Regions from separate parts of the Janthinobacterium sp. YR213 genome, predicted to be linked through region 3. Evidence: predicted binding sites of a transcription regulator. Region 3 holds the regulator's gene; each other region holds the start of a gene.
What was found. Region 3 encodes sigma-54, which starts transcription at its own class of promoters, with help from an activator protein. Its sites were predicted from a motif close to TGGCANGNAANCTGCTTT; they were not measured.
Positions count from the first base shown of each region.

Region 1: BLT98_RS06355 (EDSAP-1 family PEP-CTERM protein) is a predicted target of sigma-54. The motif match lies at 3,148-3,165, and genes of this name have one in related genera.
Region 2: adh (aldehyde dehydrogenase) is a predicted target of sigma-54. The motif match lies at 3,648-3,665, and genes of this name have one in related genera.

Region 1 covers NZ_FNDA01000001.1:1,433,475-1,444,058, reverse strand. Annotated here, with positions in the region: gene BLT98_RS06365 (nitroreductase family protein) at 1-963, shown strand, start outside; gene BLT98_RS06360 (EDSAP-1 family PEP-CTERM protein) at 990-1,985, opposite strand; gene BLT98_RS06355 (EDSAP-1 family PEP-CTERM protein) at 2,095-3,075, opposite strand; gene BLT98_RS06350 (glycosyltransferase) at 3,263-4,495, opposite strand; gene BLT98_RS29125 (hypothetical protein) at 4,630-4,803, shown strand; gene BLT98_RS29120 (hypothetical protein) at 5,038-5,175, shown strand; gene BLT98_RS06345 (hypothetical protein) at 5,305-5,673, shown strand; gene BLT98_RS06340 (acyl-CoA thioesterase) at 5,758-6,216, shown strand; gene BLT98_RS06335 (DEAD/DEAH box helicase) at 6,305-7,711, opposite strand; gene BLT98_RS06330 (helix-turn-helix transcriptional regulator) at 8,094-8,615, opposite strand; gene BLT98_RS06325 (hypothetical protein) at 8,621-8,899, opposite strand; gene fabI (enoyl-ACP reductase FabI) at 8,972-9,760, opposite strand; gene BLT98_RS06315 (transglycosylase SLT domain-containing protein) at 9,864-10,584, opposite strand, start outside.
Region 2 covers NZ_FNDA01000011.1:4,277-14,860, reverse strand. Annotated here, with positions in the region: gene BLT98_RS28405 (PQQ-dependent methanol/ethanol family dehydrogenase) at 1-1,547, opposite strand, end outside; gene BLT98_RS28400 (DUF779 domain-containing protein) at 1,597-1,986, opposite strand; gene adh (aldehyde dehydrogenase) at 2,042-3,562, opposite strand; gene BLT98_RS28390 (beta-propeller fold lactonase family protein) at 3,907-4,863, opposite strand; gene BLT98_RS28385 (TonB-dependent receptor family protein) at 5,068-7,221, shown strand; gene BLT98_RS28380 (substrate-binding periplasmic protein) at 7,279-8,112, opposite strand; gene pedF (cytochrome c-550 PedF) at 8,138-8,623, opposite strand; gene rtcA (RNA 3'-terminal phosphate cyclase) at 8,754-9,773, opposite strand; gene BLT98_RS28365 (RtcB family protein) at 9,790-10,584, opposite strand, start outside.
Region 3 covers NZ_FNDA01000003.1:196,499-207,082, reverse strand. Annotated here, with positions in the region: gene BLT98_RS14890 (monovalent cation:proton antiporter family protein) at 1-492, opposite strand, end outside; gene BLT98_RS14885 (KpsF/GutQ family sugar-phosphate isomerase) at 601-1,611, shown strand; gene BLT98_RS14880 (KdsC family phosphatase) at 1,611-2,144, shown strand; gene lptC (LPS export ABC transporter periplasmic protein LptC) at 2,187-2,798, shown strand; gene lptA (lipopolysaccharide transport periplasmic protein LptA) at 2,824-3,405, shown strand; gene lptB (LPS export ABC transporter ATP-binding protein) at 3,405-4,160, shown strand; gene BLT98_RS14860 (RNA polymerase factor sigma-54) at 4,165-5,643, shown strand; gene raiA (ribosome hibernation-promoting factor, HPF/YfiA family) at 5,713-6,075, shown strand; gene BLT98_RS14850 (enoyl-CoA hydratase/isomerase family protein) at 6,211-7,296, shown strand; gene rapZ (RNase adapter RapZ) at 7,297-8,160, opposite strand; gene hprK (HPr(Ser) kinase/phosphatase) at 8,482-9,417, opposite strand; gene BLT98_RS14835 (PTS sugar transporter subunit IIA) at 9,457-9,939, opposite strand; gene queF (NADPH-dependent 7-cyano-7-deazaguanine reductase QueF) at 10,273-10,584, opposite strand, start outside.

The DNA.
Region 1 (10,584 bases), on a different contig from region 3:
ACGCGCAGCCATTGCGTGTATGACCTCGACGGCCATCCCAGCCAGCTATCGCTCGGTGCCTTGCTCGAAAGCATGGCACTGGCGGCCAGCAGCCATGGCTTGCGCATGGAAGCGCGCCGGCGTCTGTCCATGCCCGACACGCTACCCACCTTCGATGTGCGCCTGGTCGACAGTCCCGGCATGCAGCCCGACCCGCTGGCGGCCTTCTTGTCGCAGCGCAGTGTGCAGCGGCGCCGGCTCAGCACGCGCAGCTTGCGCGCCAGCGAAAAGGCGGCGCTGGCGGCCAGCTTGCCGCCCGGGTACGGCGTGCAGTGGTTCGAAGGCGGGCGCGCGCGCCTGGCCTGCGCGCGCCTGATGTTCGACAATGCGAAGCTGCGCCTGACCATGCCCGAGGCGCACAAGGTGCACCGCGACGTCATCGAATGGGGCGCGCGCTTCAGCAGCGACCGCATCCCGGAGCAGGCGCTCGGCGTCGACCCGATGACGGCGCGCCTGATGCGCTGGGTCATGCACAGCTGGCGCCGCGTGGATTTTTTCAATACCTGGCTGGCTGGCACCGTCGCGCCGCGCCTGCAGATGGACTTGCTGCCAGGCCTGTATTGTGCCGCGCATTTCATGCTGCTGGCCGATGCGCCGCCGCGCCACATCGACGATTACGTGGCGGCCGGCCGCGCCATGCAGCGCTTCTGGCTGACGGCCACGCAGCTGGGCCTGCAATTGCAGCCGGAATTGACGCCGCTGATCTTTGCCCGCTATGTGCGCGAACGGCGTACTTTTTCGCGCACCGATGGCATGCAGGAGCTGGCACAGGAGCTGGCCGCGCAATGCCAGGCCGTGCTGGGCGCCACGGCGGTTGAGCGGGCCGTGTTTCTCGGGCGCATAGGCGCCGGGCCGGCGGCCAGTGCGCGCTCGCTGCGCCGTCCGCTGCAAGACTTGCTGGTGGCGCCGACGGCGGGGCAGTGAGGCGCGCGTGACGCCATGCGCGCGCTTCAGCCTTGTCGGCGCCGTGGCGCCAGGCTGGCCAGCGCTGCCAGGCCAGCCGCCAATAGCGGCAAGGTTCCCGGCAGCGTCACTGGCGTGACGCCTGGCACGTAGACCAGTTCGGAACTGTTCAGCATGTTCAACACCAGCGTGTAGTTGCCCGCCACCAGGTGATCCGTGACGGCGCTGTACTGCCCACCGCACGTCGTGCCGATGCCGGTGCCTGTGGGGGCGCCGCAGCCGCTGGGGTCGTAGGTGAACATGCTGCCGCTGGTGAGCGGCGTTTGCGCGTAGCCGGTATTGAGGTTGGCGGCATCGGCCAGTTCGGTGCCGCCCAGGATGCCGGAACCGAGGTTGCCGTCGGGCGCCCAGCTGAAGACGATCTGGCCATGTTCATCGATGATGCTAAACGTCATCGCCATATTCGTGGTGGCCGCCGAGCCTGTGCCGGCCAAGGCGTCCAGGTACAGCTGCATGAAGGGCAGGGCCTGGAAGTCGAAGGCCATGGTTGCGCCCGGTTGGCCGACGACAAAATTGACGGTCATCGCGGTGCTGGAACCATTGCGTCCCGAGGCGTCGGCGCTGCCGCCGCCCGCCAGGAAGGTTTCTGCCGCGTTTACGGTGTGTGTGCTGGTCGAGCCCGGTGGAAAGGGGGGGATTTGCGAGGTGACGATTTGCGCCTCGCCGCGCGCATACGAGGCATTGCCCATGCCTTGCTGGGTGAAATCATTCTCTCCCTTGGTGACGGCGCCGCGTGTCGCTTGCGGCGCGTCGATCTCATTGCTGCCGCCCTTGATGATGCTGCTGCCGTTGAGCGTGGCGGTGGTGCGCGACAGGTCGATGTTGCTGAGCAGGGAGACGGAGCCGGAGGGATTGCTGATGACCAGGCCAAAGACACTGGTGTACGAATAGCCGTAGGCGGCGGCGCTGGCGGTGCCGCTGCTGGCCAGCAGCAGAAAGGCGAACAAGACCATTGGCAGTCGGGTGCAAGAAAATGTCATCATGAAAAATCCTCATCTCCTGATCGGCCGCGTTGTAAGGAAAACCGACAGGCTTGCCACATAAAAAAGGCGAGGAGAGCCTCCTCGCCTGTGAATCCCCCTGTTGCCTGGTTCAGGCGGCAACCTTGCGGCGACGGGCATAGCCCAGGCCAGCCAGACCCAGGCCCAGCAGAGCCAGGGTGCCGGGCTCAGGCGCGGCCTGTTTCACCAGATCCACGCTTTCCACCGCATTCAGGGTCAAGGTGTAGTTGCCGGCTGTCAAAGCATTGCTGACGGAGCTGAAGTTGCTGCCGCACGCGGTGCCGACACCGGTGCCCGTGGGCGTGCCGCAGCCGGATGGGTCGTAGGTGAACAGATTGCCGCGCGTGAGGAAATTGGTCGCCAGGCTGGTGTTCAGATTGGCGCCATCGGCGTTTTCCGTGCCGCCCGAGATGCCCGAGCCGATCACGCCATCGGGAGTCCAGTTGAACACGGTTGCGCCGGTCGCATCCGTGATGGTGAAGGTGACGACCAGATTGGCCGTGGCGGTGGACAGCTGCCCGACCGTGCTTTGCAGGAAGACCTGCATGAAGGGCGAGGCCAGGAAGTCAAAGCTCAGCGTTGCCGTGGGCGAACCGACGATGAAATCGACGGAGAAGCCCGTGGTCGAGCCATTGCGCCCGGACGCATCGGCCGTGCCGGCGGGGCCGTCCAGGTGGGCTTCGGCCACGTTCACCACCTGGGTGGAGGTGGAGCCGGGCGGGAACGAAGGGAACTGCGTGCTGACGATCTGCGCATCGCCGCGCGAATAGGTGTTGGTGGGGCCTTGCTGCGTGAAGTCGTTCTCGCCTTTGGTGACGGCGCCGACGTTGGCGCGGAGGGCATCGAGCGAGCCGGCGCCGCCATTGATGACGCTTACCCCATTCAGGGTGGCCGTGCTGCGCGAGATGGTGGTGCTGTTGGCCACCGTGATCTGGCCCGTTGGCACGCCGATCACGAGGCCGAAGATGTTGTTGTAGGAATAGCCGTAGGCGCCCGCCTGTGCGCTACCTGCGGCGCACAGCATGGCCAGTGCCGCTGCGGCCGGGAGCAGTTTCAGTTTCGAGAGTTTCATTGTATTCACCTCGTGGTTGAGTGAGTCTGGAAGTCTTGCTGAGTCCTGTCGGCAGGTGCTCATGGCCAGTACCTAGCGACTTCCATGCCAACGCATGAGGCCCTTTTGAAATCAATGACTTGGCGTGTTTTTGTTGATGCGGTGCAGGCTTTGCCGGACTCGCTGTAAGAAAAACCGACGCTGCCCGTCAAGGCTGGCTGCCTAGAGGCAACGAGCCCAGCAGGGCGTGCACATGGGGTAGCAAGCGTTGCCCTGGCACATAGTCGCGCATGGCCGTGGCCAGCTGGCGCGCCGCCAGCTTGGCCCGGCCATCGTCGAGCATGCGCGTGGCGGCATGGCGCAGGGCGGTTTCCTGGAAGCGGTCGGCGCGCAGCAGCAGGCCGGCCCCGGCCTCCGTGATGCCGTGCATGTTGAGGAATTGATCGAGGTTGCCGGCGATACCGATGACGGGTACGCCCGCCGTCAGCGCCTGCTGGCTGGTGGGGCTGCCGCCGTTACAGATCACCAGGCTGGCGCGCCGCGCGGCCGCGTCGCCCGGCAGAAAGGGCGCGACATAGGCGTTCGGCGGCACGGCGTCGACGCGGATGGTGCCGGCCGTGGCTGCCAATACGGTGACAGGCAGGGGCGCCAGCGCGCGCAGCACGCGCGGCAGCAATTGCCCCTGGCCGGAACTGCCCAGGGTGACGTAGATGATGGGCCGTCCGCTGCTCAGTTCCGGGCGCTGCCACCAGTCCGGCAAGTCGAGTGGCGGCGCCCAGATGACGGCGCCCAGATAGCCGTGCGTGGACGGCATGGCGTGCGGTGGGAACAGTTGCGGAATATCCGCATACAAGGTGCGGTCGGCATCCGTATAGATGCGCCGCAGGTCGCTGCCCAAGGATGGCAGGCCGTGATTGCGGCGCACGCGGTTCAGGGGCACGGCATGCGAGGCGAAGGCCAGCGGGCGGATCAGGCGGAACAGGGGGGCGGCCAGCCAGATGGGCAGCAGGCTTGTCAGGGGCAGGCTGGGCACCGTGTAGTGCTGGCGCACGTACGGACTCCAATAGGCATTGCTGAGCGTAATGTAGGGAATGCGCTGCAGGCGCGCGCTGACCGACAGCGACAGGCGGAAGTCGCCGATCACGAGATCGGGCTGGACCGCATTGAGCAGGCGCAAGTCGTCTTCCACATACGCGTGCAGGGTGCTTTCCGTGTAGACAGGCTTGCCGTGGGCCAGCGCCTGCAGGAATTGCAACGATGAAATACTGTCGATGCGCCAGCGGCGAAAGGGCGCTTGCTTGAAGCAAAAGTCATAGCCATCGGCGCAGGCAAAATGCACCTCATATTTGTCCTCGTCGAGTCCCTGGGCCAGGCTCAGGGGGCGGCCGACGTGGGCCAGGGTCACTGCCTCGGCCATAAAGAGGATTTTTTTGCGCGCCATGGGAACCGCTGTACTCGCAGGAGGGGATGCCTGCCAGGTTGGAGTGGCGCCACGCCGTTTAGTTCCCCCGTCGCGTGCCACTGGCGGGCGCCAGGATTTGGCCGTATCGGCTAGAGTGGGGCAAAGGAGGTCACATGCAAACCCAATTCCGTCCTGCCCTGTTGCGTGCGCACAGCACGCCCGAACCCGATATGCCGCCACCGCCGGAAGGCGATCCCGTCACGCCGCCGCCGGAAACGCCGCCCCACATCGAGCCCGTGCCCGTCGAGGAGCCGACGCCGCCGCCACCGCCCGTGAAAATGCAGTGACGGGGCGCGGTGCGCCGCCGGCATGGCGGTGACGGGGAGATGTGCGCCGTGTTTATTTCCGATCGGAAATGGACTGCGGGGCCGCCGCCGGCGCCACGCCATTTAAACAACAAAAACGTCAATAAATGTTGCCGAGTGGATACAAATCAAACTCTAACTGTCGAGTGTCATGCGGCCGTCACGATTCTGTTCTTATAATGAGACATCATAAAAATTCTTGTACAGGAGACCATCATGGGCAATTCCTTGCATAACAAAATCTACCTGGGCCGGCGGCCTGTGATGACCAGCAAAAACCTCGTGGCGCTGGCCCTGGCGGGCGCCGTGGCGGGTTGCGGCCTGGCCTGGCTGCTGCTGCGCAACTATAAATAAGGGCTGTCCTGCCCGTCTTCCAGTCAGCCGTCCGCCGCGCGGGCGGTGACTGATTCACGTTGCCTGTTGCCGATGCGCAGCGGGGCGCGTACCATGGGGGCCGAACACCTGGCCTTTTATGGAAAAGTAATGAAGAACGAGAAATTAACAACCGATGAATATGACGCGCTGGAGCAAGTTGCACGCGGCATCAAGACCGAGCGCCCCAGCGCTTGCGTTGCCCGCAATGCCAAGCGCCTGTCCGGCCTGAAGCTGCTCAGCTATGCACGCGATGGCCGTCTGTCCATCACCGAGAAAGCACAGCAACTGCTGTTCCTGCGCCGCTGCATCATGGGGCTGCGCGCCGTCGCCACCGATCCACTGACCAAGCTGGAATCGGACGTGGCTTACTTCCTGGGCAAGAAAGCCCACATCGTGGCGCGCGCCGAAGGCGAAGGCTACGACATTTCCGACAAGGGCCGCGAGTCGCTGGCCGATATCGACACCCTGGGCCTGTAAGGCTCACAACCGGCCCTCGTGGCCGGTTTTCACATCTCCCCTCACTTTTAATTTCCCCCTTTGGAGAATACTTTGGACAGCGCGATGAACTGGTCGGCCCACGAACTGACGATGACGGTCTTGATGACGCCCGATATGGCCAATTTTTCCGGCAATGTGCACGGCGGCACCATCCTGAAATACCTCGACAGCGTCGCCTATGCTTGCGCCAGCCGCTATTCGGGCAGCTATGTGGTGACCCTGTCGGTGGACCAGGTGATGTTCCTGCAGCCTATCCACGTGGGCGAACTGGTGACGTTCCTCGCGTCGATCAACTACACGGGCACGACGTCGATGGAAGTGGGTATTCGCGTGGTGACGGAAAACATCCAGCAGCGCCTGGTGCGCCACGCCAACAGCTGCTATTTCACGATGGTGGCCGTGGATGCCAACCGCAAACCGGTGGCCGTGCCGCCGCTGGTGCTGGAAACGCCGGAACAGCACGCGCGCTTCGAGCAGGCCAAGCTGCGCAAGCTGTCGCGCCAGAAGGTGTCGAAGAAATAAGTCGTTGCGGACATAAAAAAACGGCCACCAGAGTGATCTGGTGGCCGTTTTTTATTGCATGCCGCCCGTGGGCGGCATGGCGCCGTGATTAACGGTCGCCGTAGCTGCGGCGTGCGCCGTCGGTGCTGCGCGGGTTGGAACCCTTGTAGCCGCCGCCGGTGCTCGGTGCGCCGTCTTTGCGTGGTGCGCCTGGCTTGCTGAACGTGCGTTGACCTGGCTTCGCGCCGCCACGGTTGTCGCCTGGTTTCCAGCCGCCTGGACGGGCGCTCGAACGTGGTGCCGATGCCGTTTTCTTAGGCTCGAAACCTTCGATGACATTGACCGGGATCAATTGCTTGGTGAAGCGTTCGATACGCTTGACGTTCATGCCTTCAGCGTGGTTCACCAGCGAGATGGCCAGGCCATTGCGGCCAGCGCGGCCGGTACGGCCGATGCGGTGGACGTAGTCTTCCGGGAACTTCGGCAGATCGTAGTTGAACACGTGGGTGATCGTTGGCACGTCGATACCGCGGGCGGCAACGTCGGTGGCAACCAGCACCTTGACCTGGCCGCGGCGCATGCCGTCCAGGGTGCGGTTACGCGCGCCCTGGTGCATGTCGCCGTGCAAGGCGGCAGCCGAGAAGCCGGCGATGTTCAGACGGTCGGCGATGGTGTCGGCGTCACGCTTGGTGGCGGTAAACACAACAGCCTGGTCCAGCGATTCGTCGCGCAGCAGGTGGTCCAGCAGGCGATTCTTGTGCGACAGGTCGTCGACGAAGTGAACGCGCTGGGTGATGTTTTCATGCTTGTTGCTCGAGCTTGCCACTTGGATGACCAGCGGGTTCTTCGTGATGCGGCGAGCCATGTTGCCGACGACGCCGTCCAGCGTTGCCGAGAACAGCATGGTTTGACGGCCTTCCGGCGTCGCTTCCACGATCTTTTCGATGTCGTCGATGAAACCCATGTCCAGCATGCGGTCGGCTTCGTCCAGCACCAGGATTTCCAGTTGCGAGAAGTCGATCTTGCCCGAGTCCATGTGGTCGATCAGACGGCCAGGGGTAGCGACCAGGATCTCAGGATTCTTGGCCAGCAATTGCATCTGTTTAGGGTAAGGCATGCCGCCCAGGATCGACACAGCCTTGATGCGGCGGATGCCGGTGCTGTACTTGTCGGTATTGGTGGTCACTTGCAGGGCCAGTTCGCGCGTTGGCGTCAGCACCAGCATTTTTGGCTGGGCAGCCTTGAAACGTGGACGCTCGCCGCGGGCGCGCGATGCTTGCATTTCCTGGTTCGGCGTCTTGCCGGCGGCGCTTTGTTCGGCGCTGGCCAGTTTGTGCAGCGATGGCAGCATGAAAGCTGCCGTCTTGCCCGAACCGGTCTGCGACGAGACCAGCAGGTCACGGCCTTCGATCGCGGCTGGAATCGCTTGCGACTGTACCGCGGTTGGCGCGGTGTAGCCCGATTCGGTCAGAGCGGCGATGATGGACGGATGCAGGCCTAAGGATTCAAATGTCATTCTTTTTCTTTCGTGAAAATCAGCGTTCTTGCAAAAAGCAGAACGCAAAATAGCAACGCCAACCAAAACGAAATGACTCAACTAGAAAGAAATTTCGGCACAAAAGCTTTGCGCCGGGACGGTGTCAGGTGCGACACACAAGGCGGGAGGGCTTTATAAGCGGCATCCTGTGGATGCGCTAAGGCTTGCGAAGCTGCTAAGTTTGTAGTGCATGTAACTGCGGTGTTGCCATCGCTTCAAGGAAACATATTGCAGCGCACAACGACACTATACCGTATTTGCTGCCGTTTTGCACGGCTTAAATGGGAAGAAACGACAGTCCTACCACGTTTTGATCATGTTTCCTATGTGAAATCAGTAAGAATACGTAGTTTTCTTCCGTTTAATGGAGCATGGCCACGATGTCGGCGGGCAGCGGCGGCGCCTGTCGCGTTTCCCTGGCCAGGTTGATTTGCCGGGCCGCTTGCGCCACGTCGACCAGGCTGCGTTCCAGCTGGTAAGTCCCCTTGGCCTGCAGCCAGGCCAGCACGTCGGCCAGGTGCCAGATGGTGGCGCTGCCCTCATGTACGGGCGCGGGGAAGTTGTGGCGGTGTTTGTTCATCAGCTTGTGCAGGTTTTGGCGAGACAAGCCCAGCACTTGCGCCACGTCCGTCAGTCCCACGAAGTCGGGGGCGGCCTCGACCAGCAAGGCCCCGGGCACGATGGCTTTCACATCGGCCATGGCGCTCAGCAGTGCTTCGCTGGCATTGCTGGCCTCGCGCGTGAATTCCAGCGCCAGGCGTCCCGCCTGGCCGATGCCGGCCAGGGCATCGTCGCAACCGCCGACGCCCAGGCGCTCGGTCAGCGCATCGAGGTCGGTTTCGTTATCTGGCAGGCGGTATTTGAGAGTAAAGATGTAATCCATGATGGCTACCCCCTGGATTTGCGTTGCATGCAGTCGTGCATCAGCTTATTGAAAGTGCAGTTGTCGACCACCCGCCGTATCGCCCGCGCATGGTTGCCGGGATTTTTCGGCGTGCTCCAGATGCAGGCGATGCAGAATTCGCCGCAGTGGCAGCCGGCATCGTTGTACGGGCAGCAGATCTTGCCCCAGGCATGGCTGCCACCCGTTTCCACGCGCCAGCCCTGGTTTTCCGCGTGGCGCAGCGCCGCTTCTATGTCCTTCTTCGGGGGCGGGGAGCGCGCCATGCGATGCCTCCAATGTAGGTCGATATTTTGCGGTTGTCAAGTGACAACCGAAAAATATCGACCATCACCGCCTCACTCTACTTCGGGATTCACGGCCATTACTTGCGAAAAGCCGCCGTCGACGTAGGTAATCTCGCCCGTGATGCCGGAGGCCAGGTCGGACAGCAGGAAGGCGGCCGTGTTGCCCACTTCCTCGATGGTGACGTTGCGGCGCAGCGGGGCGTGCTCGGCCACAAAGCCCAGGAGTTTGCTGAAATCCTTGATGCCGGACGCGGCCAGGGTCTTGATGGGGCCGGCCGAGATGCCGTTGGCGCGGATGCCACGCGGGCCCAGCGATTCGGCCAGGTAGCGCACGGATGCTTCCAGCGACGCCTTGGCCAGGCCCATGGTGTTGTAGTAGGGCACGGCGCGCACGGCGCCCAGGTAGGTCAGGGTCAGCACCGAAGCGCCCGGATGCAGCAGGGGCAGGGCGGCCTTGGCCATGGCGGGAAAGCTGTAGGCGGAAATGTCGTGCGCGATGCGGAAGCTGTCGCGCGACAGGCCATCGAGGAAGTCGCCGGCGATCGCTTCGCGCGGCGCAAAACCGATGGCGTGCACCAGGCCATCGAGGTGTTCCCAGTGGCGCGCCAGGTCGCTGAAGACGGCGCTGATCTGTTCATCGCTGGAAACGTCGCAGTCGAATACCAGTTCGCTGCCGAATTCCGCCGCAAATTCCGTGATGCGCTCCTTGAAGCGTTCGCCCACATACGTGAAGGCGAGGGTGGCGCCTTCGCGGTGGCATGCCTTGGCTATGCCATAGGCGATGGAGCGGTTCGACAGCAAGCCCGTGATGAGGATTTTTTTGCCTTGCAAGAAAGCCATGACGACTCCTGTCTGGGTAGGTGGGCGGGGTGGGCGGATGTACAACCGGCCGCGACAGCAAAGCTGTGGCGGCCGGTGAGGTAGGTCAATACAGCTCAGGCGATCAGTGACGGGCCTTGGCGCGACTGTTGCCACCGCCGCGCTGGATGCGCGGTTTCACCAGGGAAATTGGCGCGGCTTGCACCTTGCCACCCTTGGCGGCGCGGCGCAGTGCCTTGGCGGCCCGTTCCGGACGGTCCGCTTCCAGCAGCATGGTGGCGCTGTCGGCGATTTCCTGGGTGATGTCCTTGTTCATCGTGGCCGAAGTTTTCGGCACGAGGATGGTGGAGCCGGCGCGCAGGCTGGTGCGCTGGGGAATATTGTTGGCCTGGCGCAGCACGTCGGCCGTGGTGCCGAATTTCGACGCCAGGGTTTCGATGCGTTCGCGCGCATTGGTGATCTTGTGCGTCGTCCAGCTGGACAAGGCATGGCCCCATTGCGCCAGGTTGGTGGTGAACTTGGCGGCGTTTTCCTGCGGCAACAGAATCTTGGTCTTTTCGCCGCCGATGATGACGGGGCGGTTAAATTGCGGATTCAAGGCCTTGAATTCATCCATTGACAGCTCGGCCAGCTGGGCGGCAACGGTGATGTCGATGTCGCTGGTCTTGTCGATGGCCGTGAAATACGGCTGGTTGTCGACCACGGGCAGGGTCAGGCCGAACTGGGCCGGATTGGCGATGATGTTTTTCACCGCTTGCAGTTTCGGCACGTAGTTGCGCGTTTCGGCCGGCATCAGGTCGGCCAGGCTTTCGAAGTCGGTCGGCTTGCCCAGCGCCTGGTTTTTC
Region 2 (10,584 bases), on a different contig from region 3:
AGCTCCTTGCCCGTCTTCGCATCGACGGCTTTCAGGAAGCCTTCCGGCGTGCCGTAGAACACCAGGTTGCCGGCCGTACTCATCACGCCGCCCCACAGCGGCGCGTTGTTCTTGATTTCCCAGACGATCTTGCCCGTCTTCGGATCGATGGCGCGCATGGCGCCGATGTAGTCGTCAAACAGGGGCTTGATGGTGAAACCCGCGCCAAGGAAGGCGCCGCCCTTCTTGTAGCTGATCGGCTCGTTCCAGATATCCATGCCCCATTCGTTCGCCGGCACGTAGAACAGCTTGGTTTGCGGCGAGTACGCCATCGGCATCTGGTTTTTGGCGCCGAGGAAAGCGGGCGCGGCAAACACGGTCGTGCCCTTCTTGCCCTCTTCGCCCTTGGTCGGGTCGCCAGGGCGGCCGGCGGCGATATAGTTCGGCCGGCCCGTCTTCAGGTCGATGCTGCTGGCCCAGGTGATTTTCTTCACAAATGGAAAAGCGTTCTGCAGCTTGCCGTTGGCCGCATCGATGACATAGAAGAAGCCGTTGCGGTCGGCCTTGCCGCCGTAGCGCTTGCCATCCATGTCGAAAGTGACGAATTCGTTGGCGCCGTCGAAGTCCCAGGCATCGTTCGGCGTGTTTTGATACGCCCACTTGATCTGCCCCGTTTTCACATCCAGCGCCACGGTGGATGATGAGTACAGATTGTCGCCGGGACGCAAGTGGCTGTTCCACGGCGCCGGGTTGCCGGTGCCAAAATATGCGAGCTTGGTTTGCGGATCGTAGGTGCCGCCCATCCACGTCGAGGCGCCGCCCGTTTTCCACAGGTCGCCCGGCCACGTCTTGTTCGCCGTGCCGGACACGCCGTTGTCGATGGCCTTGCCATCCTTGTCATAGCGGTGGCCCATATGGCCTTCCACGGTCGGACGGCTCCACACGAGATCGCCCGTCATCGGATTGCGCGCTTCCACCCGGCCCACGATGCCAAATTCCCCGCCCGACACGCCTGTCAGCAGCAAGCCTTCGGCGATCAGCGGCGCGGCCGTCATCGAGTAGCCGGCCGCGTAGTCATCCACTTTCTCCTTCCAGACGATCTTGCCCGTATTCTGGTCCAGCGCCACCAGGTAGGCATCGAGCGTGCCGAAGATCACCAGGTTGCCGTACAGGGCGGCACCGCGGTTGACCACGTCGCAGCATGGCATGATGCCGTCTGGCAAGCGATGCTCATACTTCCACAGCTTGGCGCCCGTTTTCAAATCGACGGCAAAGATGCGCGAATACGATGCCGTGACGAACATCTTGCCGTTGTGAATCAACGGCTGCGATTCCTGGCCCCGCTGCTTTTCGCCGCCAAACGAGAACGACCAGGCTGGCACCAGCTTGGCCACGGTCTTGTCATTGATCTGCGTCAACGGCGAATAGCGCTGGCCCTGTGTACCCATGCCAAACGACAGGACGCTGGCCGGATTCTTCGCCGTGCTGTCGAGCATGGCATTGGTGACATTGCCCACGTCGGCCGCCTGGGCCAGCGATGCCAAACCCAAACCGATGAGTATCCCCATGATTTTTTTCTGCACAATCATCTCCCTCTGTTTTATTAGTATGTGTGTATCAAGTCTTGCGGTGCTCATGCGGCTGGGCATACAACAGCGCGCACTCTTCATCGGTGAACAGGCGCGAGCGCGTCAAAAAGCGCTTGCCCGTGCCGTTGTCGAGTGAAAACATGCCGCCATTGCCATCGACCACATCGATAATCAACTGGGTATGCTCCCAGTACTCGAATTGCTCGAGTCCCATGTAGAACGGTGTGCCATTCAAATTGCCGAGATAGATATCGGTGTCGCTGACATCGAACTCGCCCAGCGCGTAGCACATGGGCGCACTGCCGTCGCAGCATCCACCCGACTGGAAAAACATCAGCGGGCCGTGACGTTGGCGCAACTTGTCCATCATTTCCAGCGCCGCATCGGTGGCAACCACCCGGGCAATTGCTGCACTCATGGCATCCCTTTCTGCGCGCCGCGCCTGGACTACAGGTGCGGCGCCTGTTGCCGGTTTAGAAGAAGCCCAGCGCTTTCGGGCTATAGCTCACCAGCAAGTTCTTCGTTTGCTGGTAGTGGTCGAGCATCATCTTGTGGTTTTCGCGGCCGATACCCGATTGCTTGTAGCCGCCGAACGCGGCATGGGCCGGATACAGGTGGTAGCAATTGGTCCACACGCGGCCCGCCTGAATGGCGCGGCCCATGCGGAAGGCGCGCGAACCGTCACGCGTCCACAGGCCGGCGCCCAGGCCATACAAGGTATCGTTGGCAATCGCCAGCGCGTCGGCCTCATCCTTGAAAGTGGTCACGGACACGACGGGGCCGAAGATTTCTTCCTGGAAGATGCGCATCTTGTTATTGCCCTTGAACACGGTCGGACGCACGTAGTAGCCGCCTTCCAGGTCGCCCGCCTGCGTGTTGCGCTCGCCGCCGGCCAGCACTTCCGCGCCTTCCTGGCGGCCGATGTCGAGGTAGGACAAGATTTTTTCCAGCTGTTCCTGCGACGCCTGCGCGCCGATCATGGTGGACGAGTCGAGCGGGTTGCCCTGCTTGATGGCGGCCACGCGCTTCAAGGCCCGTTCGATGAATTTCTCGTAGATCGATTCCTGGATCAGCACGCGCGATGGGCAGGTGCACACTTCGCCCTGGTTCAGCGCGAACATGGCAAAACCCTCCAGGCACTTGTCGAAATAGTCATCGTCGGCATCCATCACGTCTTCAAAGAAGATGTTCGGCGACTTGCCGCCCAGCTCCAGGGTGACGGGAATCAGGTTTTGCGCGGCATAGCCCATGATCAGACGGCCCGTGCCCGTTTCGCCCGTAAAGGCGATCTTGGCGATGCGCTTACTCGAGGCCAGCGGTTTACCCGCTTCCAGGCCGAAACCGTTGATGATGTTCAGCACGCCCGGCGGCAGCAAGTCGCCGATCAGCTCGATCAACACCATGATGGATGCCGGAGTCTGCTCGGCCGGTTTCAAGACGACGCAATTGCCGGCGGCCAGGGCTGGCGCCAGTTTCCACACGGCCATCAGAATCGGGAAATTCCACGGAATGATCTGCCCCACGACGCCCAGCGGCTCATGGTAGTGGTAGGCATAGGTTTCCGCATCGATTTGCGCGACGGAACCTTCCTGCGCGCGGATGCAACCGGCGAAGTAACGGAAATGGTCGATGGCCAGTGGAATGTCGGCATTCATCGTTTCGCGGATCGGCTTACCGTTGTCGATGGTTTCCGCCGTGGCGATCAGGCTCAGGTTCTGTTCGATGCGGTCGGCGATGCGGTTCAAAATATTGGCGCGCTCGGCCGGCGAAGTCTTGCCCCATGCTTCCTTGGCGGCGTGCGCGGCGTCCAGCGCCAGCTCGACGTCTTCCGTCGTGGAACGGGCGATTTCGCAAAACGGCAAGCCTGTGATCGGCGTGATGTTAGGAAAGTACTCACCTTTTACTGGTGCAACGAATTTGCCGCCGATGTAATTGTCATAGCGTTGTTTGAAGGGATTGGCTACGCCCAGTTTGCTGATGTCTGCGAGATTCATGTCGTCCTCTATCGGGTTAATTAGAATGGAATTACTTAATTAAAATCAAACGTCCTGGTACAGATGGGGTGAGTACACAGAGTCTTCCGCAAATGCCGTGCCAGCTCGCCATCCCACTACAAACTTAGCCGGTTTTATCCCTGTTACAAGGGCGCGGCATCAAACCCGGCACGTTTTTCAGCGCAGGCCACCTGCTTGGGTGGGGACGTGGGCCTGTTTGCATTTTGAACAAGGTGAAGACGTCCTGTTCCAATCCGGGCCAGCCCTGCGGCATCTCCCCTGCGCCGCTGCACAATGGAACAGGTGTACCAGACTGGAACACCTGCGCCTGTGCCACCAAGGAATCAACGAATCACCACGCCCCAAGGCAATTCGCCCACGGCAATATCGGCCACCTTGCGCGCGCTGGCCGTGTCGATGACGGATACACTGTTCGAACGGCCATTGGCCACGTACAGCTTGGCGCCGTCGGGCGTGATGGCCATGTTCCACGGGCGCTTGCCGACGTCAATCGTGGCCGTCACTTGATTGCTGGCCGTGTCGATCGCCATCACCGTGCCGTCCGTGCCATTCGAGACATACACTTGCTTGCCGTTGGGATGGACCACGATGCCATTCGCATTCTTGCCCGCTGGAATGGTGGCAATCGCCTTGCGCGCGGCCATGTCGATCACGTAGACGGCATTGACCAGTTCGCACGCCACATAGGCGCGGCCCGAGTCCGGGCTGAAACCGATGCCGCGCGGACGCAGTCCCACGGCGATGGAAGCGACTTGGCGGCGTTGCGCCACATCAATGACATCGACTTGCTCGGCCTCTTCCGCGCTGACCAGCAGCCAGCGTCCATCCGGGCTGAAGACGGCATGTTCCGGATTGCGTCCCTGCACCTTGATATCGGCGAGCAAGGTAGCTGTCTGGCCATCGAGCAAGGCCACGCTATTGTTTTCCTCGACGGCCACTGCCACGTAATGACCGTCCCGGGAAGCGCTGACGCCTTCGGGCGACTTGCCCAGCGCCACCGTGCGCACGGGCGTGCCGGCAGCGTTATCGATCAGCAACAAGGCACTGCTGGCGGCATCCGTGACAAACAATTGCCGTCCGGTGGGGTCGGCGGCGATGCCGCGCGGCCGCTTGCCTGCCGCGATCTGGCGCACGACCTGGTCGGTCGCCGTGTCGATCACGCTCAAGGTGCCCGATTTTTCATTGGGGACATAGGCAAAGGGAGCGGCCTGGAGGGCGGTGCTGGCGAGCGCCGGCAATAGCCAGCAAACCTGGCGCAAGCACGAGAAGAAGTTGGGCATAATCACCTTTTCAATGGCAAAACACAGGAAAAGCGCGCGGCATCGGCGCCTCTGACAATTAACGTATGCAAACGCCGTGCCACTGACACGCGTATAATTTCAGCCCACCAATGGAGACATGGCAGGCATATTGCTTGATACACCTACGCAGACCTGTACCGCGCACGCGATCAAGCAGGCTTTTATTCACATTGGAGAATCCGCATGCAGCATCGTTTCCGCCTGAACACCATCGCCAGCCTGTTTGTCGCCGGCAGCGCCACCTTCGCCCCCCACGTCTTTGCCGCCGAAGCAGTTGACCCGGCCAACGGGCAACTCATGGATACGGTGGTCATCAGCGGCAGCCGCATCGCCCACCCCAGCCAGGAAGTGCCGGCCTCGATCGACGTGGTCGACAGCGCGCGCATCCAGGATGGCCAAATCCGCGTCAACGCGTCGGAAGCGCTGGCCGCCGTGCCGGGCCTGGTCGTGCAAAACCGCCAGAACTATGCGCAAGACTTGCAGATCTCGTCGCGCGGCTTCGGCGCACGCTCGGCCTTCGGCGTGCGCGGTGTCAAGCTGATCAGCGATGGCATTCCCGCCAGCATGCCCGACGGCCAGGGCCAGGCCGCCACTTTCAACCTCGATACGGCCGAGCGCATCGAAGTATTGCGTGGGCCATTTTCTGCCATCTACGGCAACCATTCGGGCGGCGTGATCCAGCTGTTTTCCAGGGATGGACAAAATCCCCCGTCCGTCGAACTGAATGTGACGGGCGGCAGCTACGGCACCAGCAAGGTCGATCTCTCGGCGCAAGGCCAGGCAGGCGGCATCGGCTACGTGCTCGACGGTTCGCGCTTCCGCACGGACGGCTTCCGCGACCATAGCGCCGCCACGCGCGAACAGGCGTTCGGCAAGATCACCGTCAAGCCGACGAAGGACAGCAAGCTGACCATCGTCGCCAACAGCCTGCATCAAGGCAATACGCAAGATCCGCTGGGCGCTACCTGGGCCACGTTTGCCGCCGACCCGCGCGCCGGTGAGGTCGACGCGACGGATACGCAAAACCCGAAACGCACCCTGGCCGAACGCTACAACACCCGCAAGAGCATCGACCACCAGCAGATCGGCGCCACTTATGAACAGTCGTTCGGCGATGACCGCCTGCACGTTATGGTGTATGGCGGCAACCGCGACGTGATCCAGTACCAGGCGTTTAATAAAGCATTCCAAAATACCAAAGTGGACGGTCTACTTAAGCATTCGGGCGGCGTGGTCGACTTCCAGCGCCAGTTCTATGGCATCGACACCAACTGGCTGCACGTGAACCAGCTGGCCGGCGGCAAGCTGAGCACCACCATCGGCATCGATTACGGCCGCTCCAGCGATGACCGTACCGGCTATGAGAACTATATCGGCGAAGTGTACGGATTGAAGGGCAAGCTGCGCCGCGATGAACAGAATGTCGTGTCCAGCCTCGATCCGTATATCCAGGCGGAATGGCAAGGCGGCCCATGGCTGCTCAGCGCAGGTGTGCGCTACAGCAAGATGAAAGTGGCGGTCGACGACCATTTCCTCAGCAACGGCAACGATAGCGGCAGCCTGGAGTTCAGCCACACGACACCCGTGCTGGGCCTGCTGTATAAATTGACGCCGAACGTCAACGTGTATGCCAGCGCCGCGCGCGGCTTCGAGGCGCCTACCTTGAATGAACTGTTTTACTCGGGCACGGGCGGCGGCTTCAATTTCAACTTGAAACCAGCGACCAGCACCAACCTGGAAGCAGGCGTCAAGGCGAGGATCAATAACAATACGCACGTGAACGCGGCCGTGTTCCAGATCAAGACCAGCGACGAACTGGTGGTCGACAAGTCCAGCGGCGGACGCACCAGCTACCGCAATGGGGGCAAGACCTTGCGCCAGGGTATGGAAGTGTCGCTGGACTCGAACCTGCCATATGGCTTCACGACAAAAGTGGCACTGACCAGCCTGCACGCCGTGTATGACCAGGCGTTTGGCAGCGTGCGCGAAGGCAGCCGCTTGCCGGGCGTGCCCAGCGCCAACTTGTTTGCGGAACTGGCCTGGAAAGATACGCTCGACCGTTTTGGCGCGGCGCTGGAAAGCGTGGCCAGCAACCAGGTCTACGCGGAAGACAGCAATAGCGAAAAGCCGGCGCCCGGCTATACGGTGTTCAATGCGCGCGTCAACGCCAAACAAAACGTGGGCAATTGGCGCTTCAAGGAATTTGCCCGCCTGAACAATCTTTTCGACAAGACCTACGTGGGCTCCGTCATCGTCGGCGACAGCAACAAGCGCTACTATGAAGCGGCGCCGGGACGCAATTGGTTGCTGGGTGTTAGCGCCCAATATAGTTTCTAAAACTAAAAAGCCCGCGCCTCTTCCGATGCGCGGGCTTTTAAACTAGTACAAGCTACTTCAGGGCCGTGCTTCCTTCACGCCATATTTTTCAAAGATGGCTTTCAATTCACCGCTGGCCGCCATCTCGTTCATGGCCGCCTGCAGCAACTTTGCCACGTCGAGCTGCTGGCGGCTGACGGCCAGGCCCACGGCCCAGCCGGCACGCGGCAAGCGGGCGAACGCCACTTCGCTCATGGGGAAAGCGGGATCGCTTTTCAGCACCGATTCGATCTCCGAACGGTTGGCCAGCACGGCATCGAGTTGCCCTGCCTGCAATTGCTGCAACGCTTCGGCCGCCGTGTCGAAGATGCGCACGTCGTCGCGGTACTTGCCATTGTCTTCACCCAGCATCAGCATGGCCGCGATCGATACTTTTTCCACGCCGATGCGCTTGCCGGCCAGCGAAGCGACGCCATCGAATTGCGGCACGGCTTGCGCGCTGCGCGCCAGGCGCACAGTTTCCACGTAGTACGGCGCGAAGATCTCGACCTTGTCGTTATCCGCCATCAACTTCTTGTCGACCGGCACATGCAGCATCACATCGGCGGGACCATAACCAAGGTAATGCCCCTTCCACACCATATTGCGCAAATCATCGTTCAAGTTCTCGCCGGCGGGAAATGGCAGCAAGCTCAGTTTCAAACCCAGCTTTTTCGCCAGCGCTTCGGCGATGTCGATATCGATGCCCGCGCCCTTGTCGGAAAACGGCGCGAACTCGTTATACACAGCCACTTTCAGGCTGCCCGACTGCTGCACTTTTTGCCAGTCGGCGCGCGCCGGCGCGGCTGCGCACAGCGCCAGGCAGGCGAGCGAGATCATCGCGCGCGCGCCCCGGAATTGAAATGAACGCATGGGACTCCTTTGTGATCAGTTCGATTTAATTCGATTCGCGGCGAGTTTCCAGATAGGTCTTGATGGCCCACATGGCTTCCTGGTTGAACACGCCTTCGAACGGCGGCATGTACACAGCGCCATTACGCACTTTACCGTGGCGTATGGTGGCCAGGTAGTAATTATCCGTCTCCTTGTAGCAAGCCTGTTTCTTTGTCTCATTCTTGATACCGAAGCAATCGCGGTCCAGCTGGCGCAAATCCGGCGCAATGCCGCCCGAGATGGCTTCGATGCCGTGGCAGCGGGCGCAATTCTGGTTGTAGGCCGAGGTGCCCACCGTCAAGGCCAGCTTGTTGCCCCGATACGGATTTTGTTCGAGCCACTTGTCGCCCACCTTGGGCAAGCCCGTGGTATCGACGCCTTGCGGCGTGACATTGCCGTGCGCATAGGCATGCGGCAAGGTCAGCAGGGAAGTGAGGGCAACGGCGCCGGCGGCGGCTACGCCGAGCAGGGTACGAATGGAATAGGTCATGCTGGTCTCCTTGGTTTTTTAGTCAATACCAAAGAAGAGCAAATGCCATGCCATGCGTCTATGCCCCACATCCGGCCGCCCATGTATCAATTTGGAACAGCTGCAACAGCCAGTTGTGTCAGCGCGCGCGTCAGGCGGCGGCCACCGTGCAGATGCTGCTCCGCTCCTGCTGCTCGAAAGTGATACGCACGGGTAAAAACCGGGTAATCACCTCCGCATTCGTCAGCGCATGCTGCGAGACCTTGTTGCAACTGAAGCTACCGCCGCCGGCCAGCGCCATGGGCAGCAAGAGCTGATCGGCCATGTGTTCGCCGACGGCCGCGTCCGTCTTGAGATAGGCGCGCACCTCGTTCAACAGGCGCTTGGCCACCGATTCGGCCAGCAAGGACTTTTCGCCGAAAGAAGTAAACACTTCCGTAATATACTCATGCTCGAGCGTCAGCAACAGGACATTGCCCGGTCCCTGCTCCGCCGGCAAGCCGACGAGGCGCAACTGCTTGCCGCTCCAGCCCATGCCCCCGGCGACACGCTCGAGCTCCCGCTGCGCCACCTGCACATGCACGCCCGCCACCACGCTTTCCGCATACCCCGCCTTCCGTTCACCGCGCTGCAGCAATGCGATGGGGCGCAAGCGCTGGCACGGTTGCACGGTGGCCGTCACCTCGCCGCCGCCCGCGGGATGAAAGCCATAGCGTTGCAGCGTAATATCCACCTCGGCCCCCATCTGTTCCAGGACACGGCCATACACGCGCTGCAGGAAATGCACGGGCGGTGCCATGGCATTGTGCGTGCCGCCAGTGATGCGCACGGTGGATGGCCCATCCGCATGCAGCAGGGCCGGCAACAGGGTTTGCAATACCAGAGTGCAACTGCCCGCGCTGCCGATGGCAAAGCGGTAGTCGCCGCCGCGCAGGGGACCAGGCACAAATTCCAGGCTCGACGCGCGCAGCGCCACCGGCGTCGTGCGCGCCCCGCAAATGGCGGTTGCCGCCTGCACGGCCAGCAGATGCTGGCGCAGCAAGCCGGGCTTTTCCCGCCCCGCGCGAATGTTAATCAGCCGAAACGGTTGCCCCGTGATCATCGACAAGCTCAGCGCCGAACGTAAAATCTGTCCGCCGCCTTCGCCTTGCGCTCCATCTATTTCTATCATCTCTGTTTTCTCTCTATTATCCTTTGACGCAGACGACCTGCTTCAAGATATGCACGACATCAACCAGCTCGCGCTGCGCCAGCATCACCGCATCGATATCCTTGTAGGCCATCGGAATTTCATCGATCACGTTTTCATCCTTACGGCATTCCACGCCTTGCGTAGCGCGGATCTGGTCATCCAGGTTGAAGCGCCGCTTCGCTTCCGTGCGGCTCATCGTGCGTCCCGCACCGTGGCTGCAGCTATGGAAACTCTCCGCATTGCCCTTGCCGCGCACGATAAAACTCTTCGCGCCCATGGAACCGGGAATGATCCCCAGCTCGCCGGCACGGGCCGACACGGCGCCCTTGCGCGTAATCAATACATCCTTGCCGAAGTGGTGCTCCTTCTGTACATAGTTATGGTGGCAGTTGACGGCTTCCACGTGCGTCTGGAACGGTTTATGGATGACCGTGCGCACGGCGGCGATCAGGTTCTGCATCATCACTTCGCGGTTGTTGCGCGCAAAGCGTTGCGCCCAGCCCACCGCTTCCACATAATCGTCGTAATGCTGCGTGCCTTCGGCCAGGTAAGCCAGGTCCTGGTCGGGCAGGTTGATGAAGTGGGTGCGCATATCCTGCTTGGCCAGTTCGATGAAATGGCTGCCGATGGCATTGCCCACGCCGCGCGAACCGGAATGCAGCATGAACCATACGGAACCCTGTTCATCGAGACAGACCTCGACGAAGTGATTACCGCTGCCCAAAGTCCCCAGGTGGCGATAATTGTTCGTGTTTTTCAGCTTCGGCGTTTTCAGGCAGATCGCATCGAA
Region 3 (10,584 bases):
CAGGTCCTGGAACAGCAGAATGCCGATGATCTTGCGGCCGTGTTCGCTTTCGAGTTCCAGCCGCTCCGTGAGCATTTTCGAGACGATGGCCGTCGACGACATGGCCAGCGCGCCGCCCAGGGCGAAGGCGGCTTGCCAGCTCAGGTGGATGTAGGCGGACAGGTAATGTCCGACGAACCAGCCGAAGAAGACGGTGGCGATGATGGTGGTGACCACCTGCGCCATGCCAAGGCCGAAGACGATGCGCCGCATGGCGAGGAACTTGGGCAGGGAAAACTCGAGCCCGATGGAAAACATCAGGAAGACGACGCCGAACTCGGCCAGGGTGTGGCTGGCCTCGTTTTCCGCCGCCAGGCCCAGCGCGTGGGGGCCGATGACGATGCCGACGGCCAGGTAGCCCAGCATGGGCGGCAAATGCAACATTCTGAAAGCGACCACGCCCAGCACGGCGCTGCCGAGTAACATCAGGGTCAGTTCAAGCGAGGAAAACATGGGTTGCCCGGTACGGTCAATGGAAATCGTTGTTTGTTGTGACTGGCAAGTTTTTTGCTTTCCTAATTCGTTTATACTTTGGGCATGAGTGTAACCCATGAAAAAACAATGCTGAAAGCTTTTGATCGAATTGACATGCAAGCGACGACCGAGCGCGCCGTCGCGCTGGCCCGCACCACCTTGCAGATCGAGTCCGACGCCATCGTTGCGCTGCACGCGCGCCTGGCCACGGACGACAGCGTGGGCCGCGCCGTGGCGATGTTGCTGCAATGCAAAGGAAGAGTCGTCGTCTCCGGCATCGGCAAATCCGGCCATATCGCGCGCAAGATTGCCGCCACCCTCGCTTCCACCGGCACGCCGGCCCTGTTCGTGCATCCGGCCGAAGCGGCCCATGGCGACCTGGGCATGGTTACCTCGGAAGATGCTTTTATTGCCATATCGTACTCCGGCGAATCGTCGGAACTGATGGCCATCATGCCCGTCGTCAAGCGCATGGGTGGCGTGCTGATTTCCATGACGGGCAAGCCGAATTCGAGTCTGGCGCAATTGGCCGACGTGCACCTGGATATTTCTGTTGAGAAAGAAGCCTGTCCGCTGAACCTGGCGCCGACGGCCAGCACCACCGTCACCCTGGCCCTGGGCGACGCGCTCGCCGTGGCCTTGCTCGACTTGCGCGGCTTCAAGGAAGAAGATTTCGCCCGCTCGCACCCGGGCGGCGCCCTGGGCCGTCGCCTGCTCACGCACGTGCATGACGTCATGCGCAGCGGCGAACGCGTGCCGAAAGTGCCCGTGCAGGCTTCCTTGCTGCAGGCGCTGGAAGAAATGACGAAGAAAGGCATGGGCATGACGGCCGTCGTCGACGCGGACAACCGCCCCGTGGGCGTGTTTACGGATGGCGACTTGCGCCGCATGTTCGAGCGCGTGCAGGATTTCACGCAAGTGGCGATCCGCGACGTCATGCATGCGCAGCCGCGCAGTATCGCGCCCGAACGCCTGGCCGTGGACGCCGTGGCCGTGATGGAGCAGTTCCGCATCAACCAGATGCTGGTCGTCGATGCCGACGGCAAACTGGTGGGCGCGCTGCATATCCATGATCTGACGCAAGCGAAGGTGATCTGATGGATAGCGTCGCGGACAACCTGGCACGCGCGGCCAAGGTCAAACTGATGATCTTTGACGTCGATGGCGTGCTCACCGACGGCAGCCTGCATTTCGGCCCGGACGGCGAGATGATGAAAACGTTTAATGTGTATGATGGCCTGGGCATCAAGCTGCTGCAGGAATCGGGCGTGCAGACGGCCATCATCAGCGCGCGCCGCTCTGCCATCACGGCGCGCCGAGCGCAAGACCTGGGCATTACCCATGTACACCAGGGCGGCCACGACAAGCTGACGCCGTTTCGCGAACTGCTGGCGCTGACGGGCTTGACGGAAGAGCAATGCGGCTATATCGGCGACGACGTCATCGATGCGCCCATCCTGAAACGCGTCGGCTTTGCCGTCAGCGTGCCGGGCGGGCGCCCGGAAGTGCAGGGCCTGGCCCACCATGTGACGCAGGCCGGCGGCGGCCGCGGCGCGGTGCGCGAGATCTGCGAATTCCTGCTGCGTGCCCAGGACAATTATGCGCGCGTCATGGCGCCGTTCCTGGAGTGAGGCGCGCCGCCTCGCCAGTGACATTTGAAAGAGTGAAGCCCTATGCGTAAGCCAGGAGGCGCCCATCGCTGGCGCATGATCTTTACCGTGCTGGGCGCGGTTGTTGTCGCGCTGGGCAGCTTTTGGCTGCTCGAGGTGATGAACAAGAATAGCCAAGACATCACGGCCAGCAAGCATCTGGATGAGCCCGACTATTTCATTACCAATTTCAGCCTGGTGCGCATGGACTTGACGGGAAAACCCAGCTATATCGTGTCGGGCGCCAAGCTCACGCATTATCCGCTGGACGATTCGTCCGATATCGACCGGCCCTTCGTGCGCAAGCTCACGCCAGGCATGCCACCGATGAACATGAATGCGGAACTGGCGCATATCGACCAGGACAATACCCGGCTGCAACTGCACCGCAATGTCGTGATCGACCGCGTGGCCAGTCCGAAGGCGCAGAACCTGACAGTCAAGACGGAAGCGCTGACGGTGTTCCCGGATGAGGAAAGAATGGAAACGGACGTGCCTGTCGATATCCTGACAGGCACCTCGCGTCTCAATGGCATCGGCATGAAAGCCAATAACGCCACCGGCGTGGTGGAAGTGCAGAATGCGCTGCGCATGGTCCTCCCGCCGAAACCGCGCCCGGCCGCGGCGGCAAAATGACAGAATGAAACAAGGAAACCATACTATGAAGAACATCTTGCTGTTGACCGTATTTTCCCTGGCCATCATGGGCGTGGCGCATGCCGAGAAGGCCGATTCCGAGAAGGAAGCCGTCATCACGGCACGCAGTGGCCACGTCGATGACATCAAGCAGGTGCGCACCCTGACGGGCGACGTCGTGCTGGTCAAGGGGACCCTGACCATGAAGGCGGGGCGCGCCGTGATCACGGAAGATCCGCAAGGCTACCAGTTCATTACCTTCTGGGCCGATCCCGGCAAGCTCGCCACCTTCCGCCAGAAGCGCGATGGCGCGGGCGACCTGTGGGTGGAAGGCGAAGCGGAGCGCGTGGAATACGACAACAAGACGGAAGTGGTGAAACTGTTTTCCAGGGCCAAGCTGACGCGCCTGGAAGGCACGAAAGTGACCGACGTGGCCAATGGCGCCTTCATCTCGTATGACAGCCGCAAGGAAGTGTTTGCGATGGAAAATTCCAACAGCGGCACCAGCACCCCGGATGGCGGCAGCGTGCGCATGGTGATCCAGCCGAAAACCAAGGCACCGGCGGCGGAGAAAGCGCCGGCCACGCCTGCGCCAGGAAAGAAATAATGGACAATACTCGTTGCGGCAGCACCCTGATCGTTCGCGGGCTGCAAAAAACCTATGGCAAGCGGCAAGTCGTGCATGATGTCTCGCTGCAAGTCGAATGCGGTGAAGTGGTGGGTTTGCTGGGCCCGAACGGCGCCGGCAAGACCACCTCGTTCTACATGATCGTCGGCCTGGTGCCGTCCGATGGCGGCAGCATCGATATCAGCGGCGTGGACATCTCCAGCCTGCCGATCCACCGCCGCGCGCAGATGGGCCTGTCCTACCTGCCGCAGGAAGCGTCCGTCTTCCGCAAGCTGACGGTGGAAGACAATATCCGCGCCGTGCTGGAAATCCAGACCGTCGAAGGCCGTCCGCTGACGAAGGCCGAGATCGAGGTGCGCCTGGATAAATTGCTGGCCGACTTGCAGATTGAAAAGCTGCGCGAGAATCAGGCCCTGTCCCTGTCGGGCGGTGAGCGCCGCCGCGTGGAAATCGCCCGCGCGCTGGCCACCGATCCCCGTTTCGTGCTGCTCGACGAACCGTTCGCCGGCGTCGATCCGATCGCCGTGATCGAGATCCAGCGCATCGTGCGTTTCTTGAAGGAGCGCAATATCGGCGTGCTGATCACCGATCATAATGTGCGCGAGACGCTGGGTATCTGCGACCGTGCCTACATCATCAACCAGGGCTCGGTACTGGCGTCGGGACGCCCCGACGACATCATCGCGAACGAGTCGGTACGCCGGGTCTATCTGGGCGAACACTTCCGCATGTAAGCCAATGAAACAATCATTGCAGCTGCGCACTTCGCAGCACCTGGCACTGACGCCGCAGTTGCAGCAATCGATACGCCTGTTGCAATTGTCTACCCTGGAATTGCATCAGGAACTAGAGCAATTGCTGACGGACAATCCCTTGCTCGAACGCCTCGACGATCCGCTCGACCGTTCGCTGCGCCTGCTGTCCGATGGCGCCTTGAGTTCCACGGCCGCGCCGGCCGAAGCGCCGCCCCAGCCGCCGGGCCAGGAAGCGCCCGCGGCGCCGGCCGAAGCGGAAACCTTTGATGGCGATGCCGGCGAGGGTCCTGCCGCCGCGGATGGCGGCGACAGCGACTGGAGCGAGGCGAGCCGCGGCAAGGCGCCCGACGACGAGGATTCGCGCCCGCAACTCGAAGCCCATCACTGCACCCTGCGCGAACACCTGATGGAGCAGATGCGCGTGACGGTACTCGAATTGCGCGACCGCGCGCTGGTCGAGCTGATCATCGACGCGCTCGACGACAATGGCTACCTGGAAGAGTCGCTCGACGACATCCTGGCGCGCCTGCCGGAAGAGCTGGAAATCGACGCCGACGAGATGCGCACGGCCTTGTCTCTCTTGCAAAGTTTCGATCCGCCCGGCGTGGGCGCGCGCAACGCGTCCGAATGCCTGGCGCTGCAAATCAAGCGCTTGCCGCACATCGCCATGGTGACGCGCCGCATGGCCCTCGTCATCGTGGAAAAGCACCTGGCCTGGTTTGCCCAGCGCGATTTCAACAAGCTGAAAAAAGCCCTCGATTGCGACGATGAAGACTTGCGCGAAGCGCAGACGGTGATTCGCCAGTGCAATCCGCATCCGGGCGCCGTGTTCGCCTCGGACGTGTCCGATTACGTGGTGCCCGACGTCGTCGTCAAGCGCGCGCGCAATGGCTGGCAAGTGACCTTGAACAACGATGTCATGCCGCGCCTGCGCGTCAATGCCATGTACGCCAACTTGCTCAAGCAAGGCAAGGGCGAAGGCGCCATGGGCGCACAGTTGCAGGAAGCCAAGTGGCTGATCAAGAATATGCGCCAGCGCTTCGACACGATCCTGCGCGTGGCGCAGGCGATAGTAGAAAGACAAAAGAACTTTTTCTCGCATGGGGCCGTTGCCATGCGTCCCCTTGTGCTCCGTGAAATAGCTGATACACTGGGTTTACACGAGAGTACTATCTCGCGGGTAACAACTCAAAAGTACATGCTGACCCCGCACGGCATGTTCGAGTTGAAATATTTCTTTGGTAGCCACGTCGCCACCGAAGCGGGGGGCGAAGCGTCATCGACGGCGATACGGGCATTGATCGTGCAACTGACAGGAGCAGAAGACCCTAAAAATCCTTTATCCGACAGTAAGATTGCGGACATGCTGGGGGAACAAGGCATGGTGATTGCGCGACGTACTGTTGCCAAATACCGGGAAGCGTTGAAAATTCCGCCAGTGAGCCTGCGTAAGTGTTTGTAAGTTTTTTTCGGTTCCTCTGCGGGCCGGATAGGATGGACCGCACGAACCCGATCATCTTTAGGAGTGTGTATGAATCTCACCATCAGCGGACATCATCTCGAAGTGACACCAGCCATCCGTGAATACGTACAAACGAAGCTGGAGCGCGTGAAACGTCATTTCGATCAAGTCATCGATATCGCCGTGATTCTGACCGTGGATAACCTCAAAGAGAAAGAAAAACGTCAAAAGGCTGAAGTCAACCTGCGTTTGAGCGGCAAGACTGTCTATGTGGAAAGCTTGGCGCACGACCTGTACGCCGCGATCGATACCCTGATCGACAAGCTCGATAGGCAAGTGATGAAATACAAAACCAAAGTGCAAGGGCACGGTAAAGAGGCGATCAAGCATCTGCCAGACAACTCCGAGGAAGAAGCCGTCGTCGCCGTCTAAGGCCACCCGCTTCCAGCAGTTGTGATCAACTAAGGGCGCACATCTTGCGCCCTTTTTTGCGCCTGGACCTTTTGAGCGCAATGTTCGCCGCGCAGGGGCTAAAATGTTTGCACTTTCACTTCTTTCCTGCCTGCCATGAGCGACTTCGTCCAGACTTCCATCCGCAACCGCACGGGCCATATCGTGCTCGACCGTCCGAAAGCCTTGAATTCCCTGTCGCTGGAGATGGTACGCGCCCTGAGCGCGGCCTTGCTGGCCTGGCGCGACGATCCGCAGGTGGATGCCGTGGTGATCCGCTCCAGCAGTGAAAAAGCCCTGTGCGCCGGCGGCGACATCCGTTTCTTTTACGATGCGGGCCTGGCCACGCCGCAAGGCGGCAGCGCCATGCTGGAAGATTTCTTTACGGAAGAATATGCGTTAAATCATTTAATTCATTTCTACCCGAAACCGTATATCGCCGTGATGGATGGCGTGGTGATGGGCGGCGGCATGGGCGTGGCGCAAGCCGGGCCGGGCAACCGTTTGCGCATCGTGACGGGCCGCACGCGCATGGCCATGCCGGAAGTCAATATCGGCTTGTTTCCCGACGTGGGCGGCAGTTATTTTCTATCCCGCCTGGCCGGCCAGCTGGGCCTGTACCTGGGCTTGACGGGCTTGACGATCAACGCGGCCGATGCCCTGTACACGGGGCTGGCCGATGTCTACCTGCCTGAGGCGCAGATGGGGGCGCTGCTGGATCTGTTCGAATCGACGCGGGGCGAAGCCTTGCCGGTGGCCATCAAGGCGCTGGCGGCGCCTTTCCAGGCCGAGGCGGGGGTATCTCCCCTGGCCACGGCGCGCGCGGCGCTGGACCGCCACTTCGGCGCCCCTTCCGTGGCCGCCATCATGGCCTCGCTGGCGCAGGATGACAGCGCGTTCGCGGCCAAGGCGCTGGCGGCCATGCGCCTGCGTTCGCCATTGATGATGTCGGTGACCCTGGAATTGCTGCAGCGGGGCGCCCACCTGGGCGTGGCCGATTGCCTGCGCATGGAGCGCACGGTGGTGCGCCACAATTTCGAACATGGCGAAGTGCTCGAGGGCGTGCGCGCGCTGGTGGTCGACAAGGACAATGCACCGCGCTGGAACCCTGCCAGCCTGGACGACGTCGATGCGGCCATGGTGGCGCGCTTCTTTGCCCCCGTCTGGCCAGCGGCGGCGCATCCCCTGCGCCACCTCGACTAATTAGCTGCGTTCGCGGTGGCGCAGGACGACGCGTTCATTCGGGCCGAAATACTGCGCCAGCCGCTCCGCCATGTACACGGAGCGGTGCTGGCCGCCCGTGCAGCCCAGGGCCACCGTCAGGTAGCTGCGGTTGTCGGACTTGAATGACGGCAGCCATTTCTCGATGAAGCTGCGGATGTCGGCCAGCAGTTCCAGCGCGCTCGGCTGCGCGTCGAGGAAGGCGATCACGGGCGCATCGCGGCCGTCGAGCGGGCGCAGCGCCAGGTCGTAATAGGGATTCGGCAAGGCCCGTACGTCGAAGACGAAATCGGCGTCCAGGGGCACGCCCAGCTTGAAGGCGAACGATTCGAAGAACAGGGTCAGCGGCGCGCGTTCGGAGGCGACGATATCCTTGATCCAGGCGCGCAGCTTGTTGGCGCTCAGTTCCGACGTGTCGATCACATGGCCCAGCTGTTCGATGGCTGACAGGCGTTCGCGTTCTTCCGAGATGCACTCGATCAGCGTGCGGCGGCTGGCCGGATTCTGGTTCGGACGCAATTCGTGCGACAGCGGATGGCTGCGCCGCGTTTCCGAGAAGCGCGCCACCAGCGAATGCGTGGTGGCCGTCAGGAACATGACCTTGACGTCATGCCCCTGGTCGCGCAGCAGGGCCACATTGTGCGGCAGGCTGGTCAGCGACTCGGCGCTGCGCGCATCGACGGCGACGGCCAGTTGCGGTGTACCTTCGTCGAGCAGGGTTTGCACCAGGCTGGGCAGCAAGGCCGGCGGCAGGTTGTCGACACAATAGTAGCCGGTATCTTCCAGCACATTGAGCGCAACGGATTTACCGGAGCCGGATATTCCGGTGATAAGGACGATATGCATACGCCGATCATACAATAAAGATCGGCGCCGCGCTCCCAATGCAATTATCTTTACAAATTATTGCAATTTGGAATGTGATATTGCCGGGATTGGCAGGGCGCTCTCGTCACGACCGTAGGTCGGCTTAGCGCGTCGCGCGTAAGCCGACACCGCGGCATGGGCCAACAATGTCATCGGATTACGCACGGCGTTGCCGCGCTAATCCGACCTACTTGCTAATCGCCACTCATGGCGAGTCGTTGGTGCAGCAGGGAATTCACGCAGTACAGCTGCGTGCCTGCGTAACGGTTCGCCCTTGCAAGGGCGAACTCCTTGGCAACATTAATCGCCACTCATGGCGAGTCGTTGCCGCTCCATGAACTCCTGCAAGGTATCGATGCCGCGCAGTTGCAAAATCGTGTTGCGCACGGCCGCTTCCAGCAGTACGGCGATGTTGCGGCCGGCGGCGACGGGGATGACGACCTTGCGCACGGGCAAGCCCAGCACGTCTTCCGTGGGGAACAGGAAAGGCAGGCGCTCGACTTCCTCTTCCAGCGCGTTGCGGCGCACCAGATGCACGATCAGTTTCAGGCGCATCTTGCGGCGCACGGCCGTTTCGCCAAAGATGGCCTTGATATCGAGCAAGCCGAGGCCCCGCACTTCCAGCAGGTTTTGCAGCAAAGGCGGGCAGCGGCCTTCGATCATGTTGGGCGCGATGCGCGAGAATTCGACGGCGTCATCGGCCACCAGGCCGTGGCTGCGTGAAATCAGTTCCAGCCCCAGCTCGCTCTTGCCCAGGCCCGAATCGCCCGTGATCAGCACGCCCACGCCCAGCACGTCCATGAACACGCCATGCATGATGATGCGTTGCGCCAGCTTTTTGGACAGGTAGACGCGCAGGAAGTCGATCACTTGCGCGGCCGGCAGCGGGGTGGAGAAGAGGGGGATGTTTTGCTCGTCGCAGATGGCGAGGATGTCGGGCGGCGTTTCCAGCCCTTGCGCGATGATCAGCGCGGGCGGACCGCCGGCGATCAGCTCGCCGATCACGTGGGTGCGCGTGTTGACCTTCAGGCGCTGGTAGTAATTGATTTCCTGGTGGCCGAAGACCTGGATGCGGCCCGGATGGATCAGGTTCAAGTGGCCCACCTGATCGGCGGCCGACGAGACATCGCCCGAGATCAGGCGCTCGCCGCCGGGGAAGCCGGCGAACCAGCCCAGTTGCAGACTTTCACGATTGTCGTCGTACAGGCGTTGTATCGTCAGTGGCGTTTGCAACATGGCAGTCTTCTTCTTCAGGAGTGGAGGAATACCTGAAGTTTAACCCGCCGCTTGCAGACTAGGTTGCCAATTGACGATGCGCGAATGTACGGATTTCGGTTCCGGATCCGTGGCCAGTGCCGTGCGGAAGGCGTCATCGGAAAACATTTCAGCGATTTCCGACAGGATTTCCAGATGTTGCTGGGTGACATGATCGGGAATCAGCAGGAAAAACAGCAGATTGACAGGCTTGCCATCGGGCGACTCGAACGGAATCGGCTCGGCCAGGCGGACGAAGGCGCCCAGCGGCGATTTCAAGGTTTTGCTGCCCTTGACCCTGCCATGCGGCACGGCTACGCCATGGCCCAGACCAGTCGAGCCCAGGCGTTCGCGGGCAAACAGATTGTCCGAGACGGTAGAGCGGGCGATGCCGTAATTGTTTTCGAAGATCAGGCCGGCTTGCTCGAAGGCACGTTTTTTACTGGAGACTTCCAGGTCCAGCAGGACGTTTTCGAGGGATAGTATTTTGCTAAGATTAGTCATGACACTCAATGAAATGGTGCAATGCGCAGAGGGCTTGCGAGCCGAATTATAGGCCTGTTTCCGCGGCCTGTAACGCCAATTCTCAACAGTATACGCCCGCTGCGGGCGCAGTGGGCGCTACAGCCCATGTCACCATCATTTTAGCAAAAAAATAACATCGGCGTGTATCGGCTATTTCTTGATTAAAAACACGCGGCGCGCCGGTTTTTCCGCCGCCGAATGCCGATTTTCCGATTTTTCAGCGTCTTTGACATGCTCTGCGGCACTACTGCAACGTTGTTTTAAAACACAGCCAACATTCCTGTTGGCATGGTTTCATGAGGTTGCCTAATGTTACTGACGGGCGTTGCGCAGATTGCCCGGCATCGCTCCCGTGCTGAAGTTGCTGCGCCAAGGATTGATATCGAGGCCGCCGCGGCGCGTATAGCGCGCATACACGGACAGTTTTTGCGGCTTGCACTGACGCAAGATATCGACAAAGATGCGCTCCACGCATTGTTCGTGGAATTCATTGTGCTCGCGGAAACCGATCAGGTAACGCAACAGGCTTTCCTGGTCGATCTGCGGTCCCGCATACTCGATCTGCACGCTGCCCCAGTCGGGCTGGCCCGTCACCAGGCAATTCGATTTGAGCAAGTGCGAGAC